Regions from separate parts of the Thauera sinica genome, predicted to be linked through region 2. Evidence: predicted binding sites of a transcription regulator. Region 2 holds the regulator's gene; each other region holds the start of a gene.
What was found. Region 2 encodes FliA, which starts transcription of late flagellar genes. Its sites were predicted from a motif close to CTAAAGTTNNNNNNNNNNNNGCCGNTA; they were not measured.

Region 1 (3,270 bases), 1.7 Mb from region 2:
GGGCGGCAACCTGAACGCCTTCGAGATCGAGAACCTGATGGACATCGAGATCGAGACCCACCACCAGGAGGCGCACACCGCGCCCCACCTCGTGTCCAAGCTGGCCGACTCGGTTCCCGCCTTCGGCATCGTGGTCGCGGTGATGGGGGTGGTGAACGTGATGGGTTCGGTCGGCCAGCCGCCGGCCGTGCTGGGCAAGATGATCGGCGGTGCGCTGGTCGGCACCTTCCTCGGCATTCTCCTCGCGTACGGCTTCGTGGGGCCGGTCGCCAGCCAGCTCGAGCAGCGCGTGGAAGAAGGCGGCAAGATCTACCAGTGCGTGAAGGTGGTGCTGCTCGCCAGCATGAACGGCTACGCGCCGCAGGTGGCGGTGGAGTTCGGACGCAAGGTGCTGTATTCGACCGACCGGCCCGGCTTTGCCGAGCTGGAGCAGGAAATCAAGAACCGCAAGGGCTGACGATGGACCCCGCGTTCCGGCCTGCCGGCTACGGCCTTCCTGACCTTTCCGCCGCGCCGGGCGCGGCCGGCCGGGGCATGGCGGCGAGCGCTTCGGTCCGGCAGCCCGAAGGGCGTGCTCCTGCGGGGAGGGCCGTCCGGTGAGCGACGACACTCAGCAGCCCATCGTTGTCAAGCGCATCAAGAAGGGCGGCGGCGGACACCATGGCGGCGCCTGGAAGATCGCCTATGCCGACTTCGTCACCGCGATGATGGCCTTCTTCCTGCTGATGTGGCTGCTGGGCTCCACCGCGCAGGGCGACCTCGAAGGCATCGCGGACTACTTCCAGAATCCGCTCAAGGTGGCGATGCAGGGGGGCGAGGGCTCGGGCGACAGTTCGAGCATCATCAAGGGCGGCGGCGAGGATCTGAGCCGCTCGGTCGGCCAGGTGCGGCGCGGCGACAAGGAGTCGACCCGCGCGATCAACCTGGATGCGGCGACCAGCCACGTGCAGCGGGATGCCCCCGGCGCGACCGGCAGCAGCGAGGAGGGCGAGATGCGGCGCGAACGGGCGAAGCTCATCGATCTGCAGGGGCGGATCGAGGCCCTGATCGAAGCCAGCACCACGCTGCGCCAGTTCAAGAACCAGATCCTCATCGACATCGTCAACGAGGGCCTGCGCATCCAGCTCGTCGACGAGCAGAACCGGCCGATGTTCCTGTCGGCGAGTGCCGAGCTGCGCCCTTATTCGCGCGACCTGCTGCGGGCGATCGGCCATGCGCTCAACGACGTGGAGAACCGCGTCAGCCTGTCGGGCCATACCGACTCCGGCCAGTACGCCGGCGGGGAGCGCGGCTTCTCGAACTGGGAACTGTCGGCCAACCGCGCCAACGCCGCGCGCCGCGAACTCGTCGCCGGCGGCCTCGAGGCGGGCAAGGTGGTGCGCGTGGTGGGCCTGGCGGACACCATGCACCTGAACCGCGACGACCGGCTCGACCCGATCAACCGGCGCATCAGCATCATCGTGCTCAACAAGCGTGCCGAGGAGGCGTTGCGCAGCGAGGCTGCGAAGGCGGAAGCCGCACGCCCCGTTCCGCAGCCGCCGGCGTGATCCTTGCCCGGGTCCGTCCGGCCCGGGTGATCCGCCTCCTCAAGTCCGCCAGCGATCGGCCGATAATCAGGTGGTCCCCGCCGATCATCCGCATCGGCGGCGCGCAGGCGGAAGAACCAAATGTCCGATCTACTGAAGAACATCGACGCGCGCACCCGGCTTGCGGGTACCAACAAGCTGGAGATTCTGCTGTTTACGCTCGGCGTCGACGAGCGCACCGGGCGGCGCGAGACTTTCGGCATCAACGTCTTCAAGGTCCGCGAAGTGATGCGCACGCCCGCGATCACCGCCGCGCCCGAAATGCCTTCCGCGGTGCAGGGCATGGTCAGCCTGCGCGGCGAACTGGTGCCGGTGGTCGACCTTGCCAGCTACGTGGGCATCGGCGGCGGCGCGCGCGACATCATGATCGTCACCGAATACAACGGCCATACCCAGGGATTCCTGGTCGAGAACGTCGACACCATCCTGCGCCTGGACTGGTCGCAGATGCGCGTACCGCCCGGCATGCTGGTCGCCAAGATGGGCGGGCTGGTGACGGCGGTGACCGAGCTGGCAGACAACCGGCTGGTGATGATGCTTGACGTCGAGCGCGTGCTGTCCGAAACCACCCGCTACGACGACGAACTGCTCTTCAGGGAGATCGTCCACCTGCCCGGCGCCGACGCCCACACGGTGTACTTCGCCGACGACTCGTCGGTGGCGCGCCGGCAGATCTCGCAGACGCTCGACGCCATGGGCGTGCGCCACATCGGCTCGGTGAATGGCCGGCAGGCGTGGGAGGAACTGAAGAAGGTCGCCGCCCATGCGCAGGCCCACGGCCGTGCGATCAAGGACTTCGTCAGCCTGGTGCTGACCGACGTCGAGATGCCGGAGATGGACGGCTACATCCTCACCAAGCACATCAAGTCGGACCGCCGCTTCGAGGGCATTCCGGTGATCATGCATTCCTCGCTGTCGGGCATGTCGAACCAGCAGCTCGGCCGTTCCGTGGGTGTCGACGAGTACGTATCGAAGTTCGAGCCGCAGCGGCTCGCACAGACGATCGGCCGCCTGCTTGCCGCCGGCGATGCGGCTCGGGAAGAGAATTGAGGCACGCATCATGTTGAATTCCGACGCCCAGGACGACAGCGAACTGTTCGAGTCGGTCGATGGCCGGACGCGGCTCGCCGGTTCCAACCGCATGGAGTTGCTGCTGTTCTCGCTCGGCACGGACGAGTGTTTCGGCATCAACGTGTTCAAGGTGCGCGAAGTGTCGCGCACGCCCTTCATCACGCGCACGCCCAACATGCCGCACGGCATGGAGGGCCTGATCTCGCTGCGCGGCAACGTGATCCCGGTGCTGTCGCTGAACACGGTGCTCGGCCTGGGCCGCGCCGTCGTATCCGGCGGGGCGATGATGGTGACCGAGTACAGCAAGCACACGCTTGGCTTCCTGGTCCAGGCGGTCGACCGCATCGTGCGGGTGGACTGGGACAAGGTGCATGCGCCGGAGAACCTGGCCAGCGGCACCTCGGGCTTCATCACCGCCATCACCCAGCTCGACGACGGGCGCCTGGTATCCATCCTCGACGTCGAGACCATTCTCGCGAACACCTTCGGCGAGGCGGTGGTGGGCAACATCGCGCCGGTCGCCAACGGCCACGAGGTGAACGTCTTCTTCGTAGACGACTCGTCGGTGGCGCGGCGCAAGATCGCCGAGGTGCTGGACCGCCTCGGCGTGCGC
Region 2 (3,270 bases):
GACGGCTACCGCATCGGCGCGCAGGAGCAGTTGCGCATCTACGGCCGCATCCTCGGCGTACCGGTGTTCGCGGTGCGCGACGGCGCCGAACTGCGCCAGACGCTGGCCGGCCTGCGCGACAAGCACATGGTGCTGATCGACACGATGGGCATGAGCCAGCGCGACCGCATGGTGTCCGCGCAGGCCCGCATGCTGAACGAGGCCGGCGAGGTGCGCCGGCTGCTGCTGCTCAACGCCACCTGCCGCGGCGACACGCTCGACGACGTGGTGCGCGCCTACCGGGGCGGCGACCTGGCCGGCTGCATCGTCACCAAGGTGGACGAGGCGGCCTCGCTGGCGCCGGCGGTCGACGTGGCGATCCGGCGCAAGCTCGACATCCTGTTCCTGGCCAACGGGCAGCGCGTGCCGGAGGATCTGCACCTGCCCAACCGCGCCTATCTGCTGCACCGCGCGATGCGCGAGCAGGCGGCGGAATCGCCCTGGCATCTGCACGACGACGAAGCCGGCATGATGCTCGCGGCGGCCGGCGCGGGAGCCTGACATGGCCGATGCGCGCGAAGACCAGGCGGCCGGGCTGCGCCGGCTGTTCCGCCGGTCGCCGCCCCAGGTGGCGGCCCTGTATTCGGCCGGCCGGCTGCGTGCGGAGAACGCGGTGATGGCCGCCCACCGCATCGCCGGCCATGCCCTGCGCGTGCTCGTCATCGACGAGGCCGAAGGGGAGGCCGGGCTGGGCGGCGCGCTCGGCCTGGGTGCCGGGCCGGACCTGCTGCAACTGCTCGACGGCCGCACCCTGCTGTCGTCGGTGGTGCAGCCGGTGCCGGGGCTGCTCGGCCGGGTTCCGGCAGCAGCGGCGGCGCTCACCCTGCCGCTGCTCGACGATGCGCGGCGGACCTGCCTGTTCGAGGCCCTGCGCATCCTGCATCGCCATGCGGGGTTCGTGCTGATCCACGCCGACGGCGCCGCCGCCGCCGAGCCTTCGGCTCTCGTGCATGCCGCGCCGCGCCGCCTGCTGGTGGCGGAGGCGAGCGCCTGCGGTGCCACCGAGGCGTACCAGGCCATCAAGCAACTGGCTGCCGGCGGGGCGGGTTCGGTCGACGTCGCGGTGTGCCGTGCGCGCGGTAGGGCCGATGCCGCCGCCTTCTTCGCCAGCCTCGACACGCTGGTGCGCCGCCATGTCGGCGTGCCGCTGGCCTGGCTCGGCGAAGTCGAGCGCGACGACCTCGCGGCCGGGCTCGCCCGGCCTGTGCTGGCCGCACGGCCCGGCCGGCCCGCGGCGCCGGCCGCGCGGCGATACACCTCGTGGGCGCGGCTGCCCGCCTGCGGCACGGCGGACGCGCGGTCGCACGGATGACAAGCCTGACCGCCGCCGCTGGTAATGCCTGCGACAGTGCGGGAGAATGCAGTCCCGCAATCAGGATGGCGGTGGCGAGTGCGCCTTCCCGCCGCAACAGGACACACAGGCCGACCGGATGTACGACGCAGCAGGAAAACTCGACAAGGGGCACCTCGTGGAAGCCTATGCGTCGCTGGTCAAGCGCATCGCGTTCCAGTTGATGGCGAAACTGCCGGCGAGCGTGGACGTCGATGACCTGATCCAGAATGGAATGATCGGGTTGCTGGATGCCATCGGCCGTTACGAAGAGGGCCTCGGCGCGCAGTTCGAGACCTACGCGGTGCAGCGCATCCGCGGCGCCATGCTCGACGGCCTGCGCGAGAACGACTGGCTGCCGCGCAGCCTGCGCCGCGACATGCGCCGCATCGAGGCCGCCATCCACGCGCTCGAGCAGCAGCACGGCCGCCCGCCGTCGGAGACGGAGCTGGCCGACTCGCTGGGCGTGCCGCTCGCCGAATACCAGCAGATGCTGCAGGACGCGCGCGGCCATCAACTCGTCTATTTCGAGGATTTCGCCGAGGGCGATGGCGAGGACTATTTCGAGCGCCACCTCGGCCAGCCGGAGGCCAATCCGCTCGTCATCCTCGAGGATGCCGACATGCGCGCCAATCTCGTGCGCGCGATCGACGACCTGCCCGAGCGCGAGAAGCTGGTCATGGGGCTGTACTACGACGAGGAACTGAACCTGCGCGAGATCGGAGAGGTGCTGGGCGTGACCGAGTCGCGCGTCTGCCAGCTCCACAGCCAGGCAGTGGCCCGCCTGCGCGCGCGGGTCCTCGGCGTCGGCGCCCCGGCCGGCAGCGGTGCGCGCCGCGGCCGCCCGCCGAAAAGGCCGGCGCAGATCTGATGCGCAAGGGATGAAGGGGCCGCTCGCGCATGGATAGCATCAGCCTGGTCGGCGTCACCCTCGGCCTTGCCGCCATCCTGGTCGGCCAGTCGCTGGAAGGCGGGCACATTTCTTCGCTGCTGCAGCCGACCGCCTTCATGATCGTGGTCGGCGGCACGCTGGGCGCCGTCATGCTGCAAAGCCCGCTGCGTACCTTCGTCGAGGGCGTGCGCATGGTGCGCTGGGTGTTCGTGCCGCCCGCCGTCAGCCACGAGGAGATCATCACCCAGGTTTCCGGCTGGAGCCAGATCGCACGCAAGGAAGGGCTGCTGGTGCTGGAGAACCGGGCCACGGCGGTTGGCGATCCCTTCATGCGCAAGGGGCTGCAACTGCTGGTCGACGGCGTGGAACCCGGCCGCCTGCGCGAGGTGCTGGAGGTGGAGATCGGCGTGTGGGAAGCGCAGATGCGGCAGGCGGCGCGGATCTGGGAAGGCGCGGGCGGCTATGCGCCGACGATCGGCATCCTCGGCGCGGTGATGGGGCTGATCCACGTGATGGAGAACCTCACCGATCCGTCCAAGCTGGGCTCCGGCATCGCCGTGGCCTTCGTCGCGACCATCTACGGCGTGGGGCTGGCCAACCTGGTGTTCCTGCCGATCTCCAAGAAGCTGATGTCGCACATCTCCACGCTGGCGACGATGCGGGAGATGTTCGTCGATGGCATCGTCGGCATCGCCAACGGCGACAACCCGCGCATCGTCGAGAGCCGCATGCGCGGCTACGTGGCCTGACCGGCCCGGCACGCCGCGGCGACAGGAGCGAGATCTTCCATGGTTCGTCGGGACAGGCGCGAGCGCAGGAAGGACGTGGAGCAGGACAACCACGAGCGCTGGCTCGTGTCCTATGCCGACTTCATCACCCTGCTGTTCGCCTTCTTCGTCGTGATGTATTCGCTGTCGTCGGTGAACGAAGGCAAGTACCGCGTGCTGTCGGACTCCATGGTCCAGGCTTTCCGCAACATCAACCTGAACGACAGCGGGCAGCAGATCGT
Region 3 (3,270 bases), 780 kb from region 2:
TCAGCGGGATTCGAGCACGAGCCGGCCGTTGGACGGCTGGAAAGGGCGGCTGTTGGGCGGATACAGGCGGGCGAAGGCCGCGAGCTGATCGGCGGACATCGGCGCCGGCTGCTTCATCACCACCCACAGCACGCCTTCGGTGCAGGGCGGCTCCGGCAGCGAGCCGCTGTACAGATAGTGCGCCGGGCTGGCCGGCAGCAGCGCGGAAAGATCGATCGGCGCGGCCGGTGCATGGCTGCGCCCCTTGTCGAGCGGCAGGTTGTTCAACAGCATCTGCAGCACGGCATTGCCCTGTTCGCCCGCCGCCAGCGGCACCGCCAGCATGGCGGGATTGCCGTCGGCGTCGCGGTGCCGCAGATGCGCCACCATGTCCTGCGCCGGCGCGGCGCCGCGGTCCTGGGCGGGACGGTGCAGGGTCAGGTATTCCAGCAGGTAGCGCCGGCCGCGCACCTCCATGCTCATCGTCTCGTCCAGATCGACCCGGAGCATGGTGCCGGTGTCGGTGACGCGAAAGCGCGACGGACGATAGTCGAACTTCACCGGCTCGAGTTCGACGCCCACGCCGTCCCGCAGATCGATCGGCGACTGCCGCGTTCCCAGCGTGCACACCTGCCACTCGGGGCGCAGGCGGCCCCATTGGTCCGGCCCGGTCTCGCCCTGGTAGCTCCATTGCGCCGCGCCCGCAGCACGCGTGCCGTCCTGCGCCCGGACGGGCACCGGCCTGGATGCGGCGGCCGCGGTACGGTGCAGCGACAGCGCGGCGAAGGCGGCCTCGTCGAGCGCATGCCGTTCGCGCACCGGCGCGGCCGCCGGGCGGGGCCTGGCCGCGGCGGGCGGCACCGGCTTCGGCTCGCCGGCCGGCCGGCCGGCCGCGGCCACCGGCGGTTTCGGTTCCGGCCTGGCCGTGCCCGCGACGTCCGCCTTCGTGTCCGGCGCGCGCTCGGGCGGCGGCGCCAGGTCGAGCCTGGGCAGGGGCGGCGCGATGGCGGCCTGCGGCGGCTCCGCGCCGGCGGGCTTGATGTCGCCGCTGCGCAACTGCGCGGCCGCGGCGTCGCGGGCGGGGATCGGCGCCGGCCGCGCCGCCGGATCGGTGCGCGGAATCGGCTCGGGCCTGGCCTGCGCCATCGGCCCGGGCCTGGGCGCGGAGCCGGCCGCGGCCGCCTGCGGCGGCTTCGCCTCGGGCGGACGCGCAGTCTTCCCCGCCTCCAGCGCCCCGGCGGTGGCCTTGACCGCCTCGTCGGCGATCTTCTCGAGGTCCTTGGCCGTGGGCGGACGGCAGACCTCGCGCCACAGGCGCTCGTCGACCGAGTTGCGCGCCACCAGCATCGGCGCCTGCTCGGCGACCGCTTCCTCGCGCAGGATCTGCTCGCTGGCATCCAGATAGACGCGCTTGACCGTGAGGAAGCTGCGGTTCATGCAGTCGTAGCGGTTCAGCGCCTTGATCGTGGCATAGCCGGCGGTCGCCGCCTCCTCCGACGCCAGCACCACCCTCGCCCACGACACCTTGGTGCCGCGGTCGGAATTGAAGATGCTGGCACGGTCGATCTCGACCTGGCGGTTGCGGTCGCGGACCACCATCTGCCAGTCGGCGGCGCACAGCGGCAGCGCGGCGGGCAACAGCAGCAGGGCGGCAAACAGGCGGGCGGGTTTCATCGGGTCGCAAAGGCTCGGTGCGCTATCGGTCATTTTGACGGCAGGCACCGCCGAATCTTGAGCCGCCCGCCGCGCCGCCCGTGACTTCGGTCACCTTGCTAGGCCGGAACGCTTCCAGTATCGTTCCTCCTCGCCGTTAGGGGTGCCCGCCGCGTCTGCGGGCTGAGAGAAACCCTTGGAACCTGATCCGGCTCGCACCGGCGTAGGGAAACGTGTCCATGAGTCGTCCTGCCAGTCATCCGTCCGCTGCCGCTTCCGGCACGGCCTCAAGTGCCGTTTCCGGCATTCCGAACGTGGTTTCCATCGCCGGCGTCGATCCGTCCGGCGGTGCCGGCGTGCTCGCCGACCTGAAGACCTTCTCCGCGCTCGGCGCCTACGGCTGCGGCGTCGTCGCCGCGCTCACCGCGCAGAACACCCGCGCCGTCACCGGCGTGCACGTCCCGCCCACCGGCTTCCTGCGCCTGCAGATCGACACGCTGTTCGCCGACGTCGCGCTGCATGCGACCAAGATCGGCATGCTCGGCAACGCCGAGGTCACCGCCGCCGTCGCCGACCGCCTGGCGCACTGGAAGGCGGCCAACGTCGTGCTGGACCCGGTGATGGCCGCCAAGAGCGGCGACAGCCTGCTGGCCGGGAGCGCGATCGCGATGATGCGCGAGGCGCTGTTCCCGCAGACGTTCCTGATCACCCCGAACCTGCCCGAGGCCGGCGTGCTGCTCGAGCGGCGCGCGCCGGACACGGTCAAGGAGATGTACCGCGCCGCCGAGCGCCTGCGCGAACTGCTGCCGCTGTCCTCCGAGCGCTGGGTGCTGCTCAAGGGCGGCCACCTGCCCGGCGACGAAGTGGTCGACCTGCTGTTCGACGGCGACCGCATGGTCGAGCTGCCGGCACCGCGCATCGACACCCGCAACACCCACGGCACCGGCTGCTCGCTGAGTTCGGCCGTGGCCGCGCTGCTGCCGCGGACGGCCGGCGCGCACGTCCTGCGCCCGGTCGAGGCGGCGGTGCGCCAGGCCCGCCAGTGGCTGCTGGGCGCGATCGCGCATGCCGGCGAACTCGCCGTCGGCAGCGGCCATGGCCCGGTGCACCACTTCCACGCGCTGTGGCGCAGGCAGCCCGACCCGCAGTAGGGCCGGCCACCATCCCCTCACCACCCCACCGGCGGGCCGCGGCCCGCCCGACGACCATACCGCCCCACGGAGACACCGCCCATGAACGCCAACGACAAATTCATCGCTGCCAAGGCGCACGTCGATGAAGCCGCCATCGCGCCGCTGCCCAATTCGCGCAAGATCCACGTCGAGGGTTCGCGCCCCGACATCCGCGTACCGATGCGCGAGATCAGCCAGAGCGACACGCCGGCCTCGTTCGGCGCCGAGCCCAATCCGCCGATCTTCGTCTACGACTGTTCCGGCCCCTACACCGATCCGGCGGCCAGGATCGACATCCGCTCCGGCCTGCCGGCGCTGCGCCAGAAGTGGATCGAGGAACGCGGCGACACCGAGGTGCTGGCCGACCTCTCGTCCGAGTACGGCCGCATGCGCGCCGCCGACGAAAGGCTCGACGAGCTGCGTTTTCCCGGCCTGCACCGCAAGCCGCGCCGCGCCAGGGCCGGCG

Region 1: a site for FliA is predicted at 1,586-1,612, ahead of CCZ27_RS12390 (chemotaxis protein). Genes of this name have one in related genera too.
Region 3: a site for FliA is predicted at 1,689-1,715, ahead of CCZ27_RS01740 (surface-adhesin E family protein). Genes of this name have one in related genera too.

The regions. Positions count from the first base shown of each region.
Region 1 is NZ_CP023439.1:2,872,756-2,876,025, reverse strand. Features, by position in the region: gene motA (flagellar motor stator protein MotA) at 1-457, shown strand, start outside; gene motB (flagellar motor protein MotB) at 597-1,547, shown strand; gene CCZ27_RS12390 (chemotaxis protein) at 1,668-2,636, shown strand; gene CCZ27_RS12385 (chemotaxis protein) at 2,647-3,270, shown strand, end outside.
Region 2 is NZ_CP023439.1:1,151,432-1,154,701, forward strand. Features, by position in the region: gene flhF (flagellar biosynthesis GTPase FlhF) at 1-540, shown strand, start outside; gene CCZ27_RS05045 (MinD/ParA family ATP-binding protein) at 542-1,351, shown strand; gene CCZ27_RS05050 (RNA polymerase sigma factor FliA) at 1,470-2,240, shown strand; gene CCZ27_RS05055 (flagellar motor protein) at 2,270-3,010, shown strand; gene motD (flagellar motor protein MotD) at 3,050-3,270, shown strand, end outside.
Region 3 is NZ_CP023439.1:369,852-373,121, reverse strand. Features, by position in the region: gene CCZ27_RS01740 (surface-adhesin E family protein) at 1-1,653, opposite strand; TPP riboswitch at 1,782-1,879, shown strand; gene thiD (bifunctional hydroxymethylpyrimidine kinase/phosphomethylpyrimidine kinase) at 1,872-2,783, shown strand; gene thiC (phosphomethylpyrimidine synthase ThiC) at 2,865-3,270, shown strand, end outside.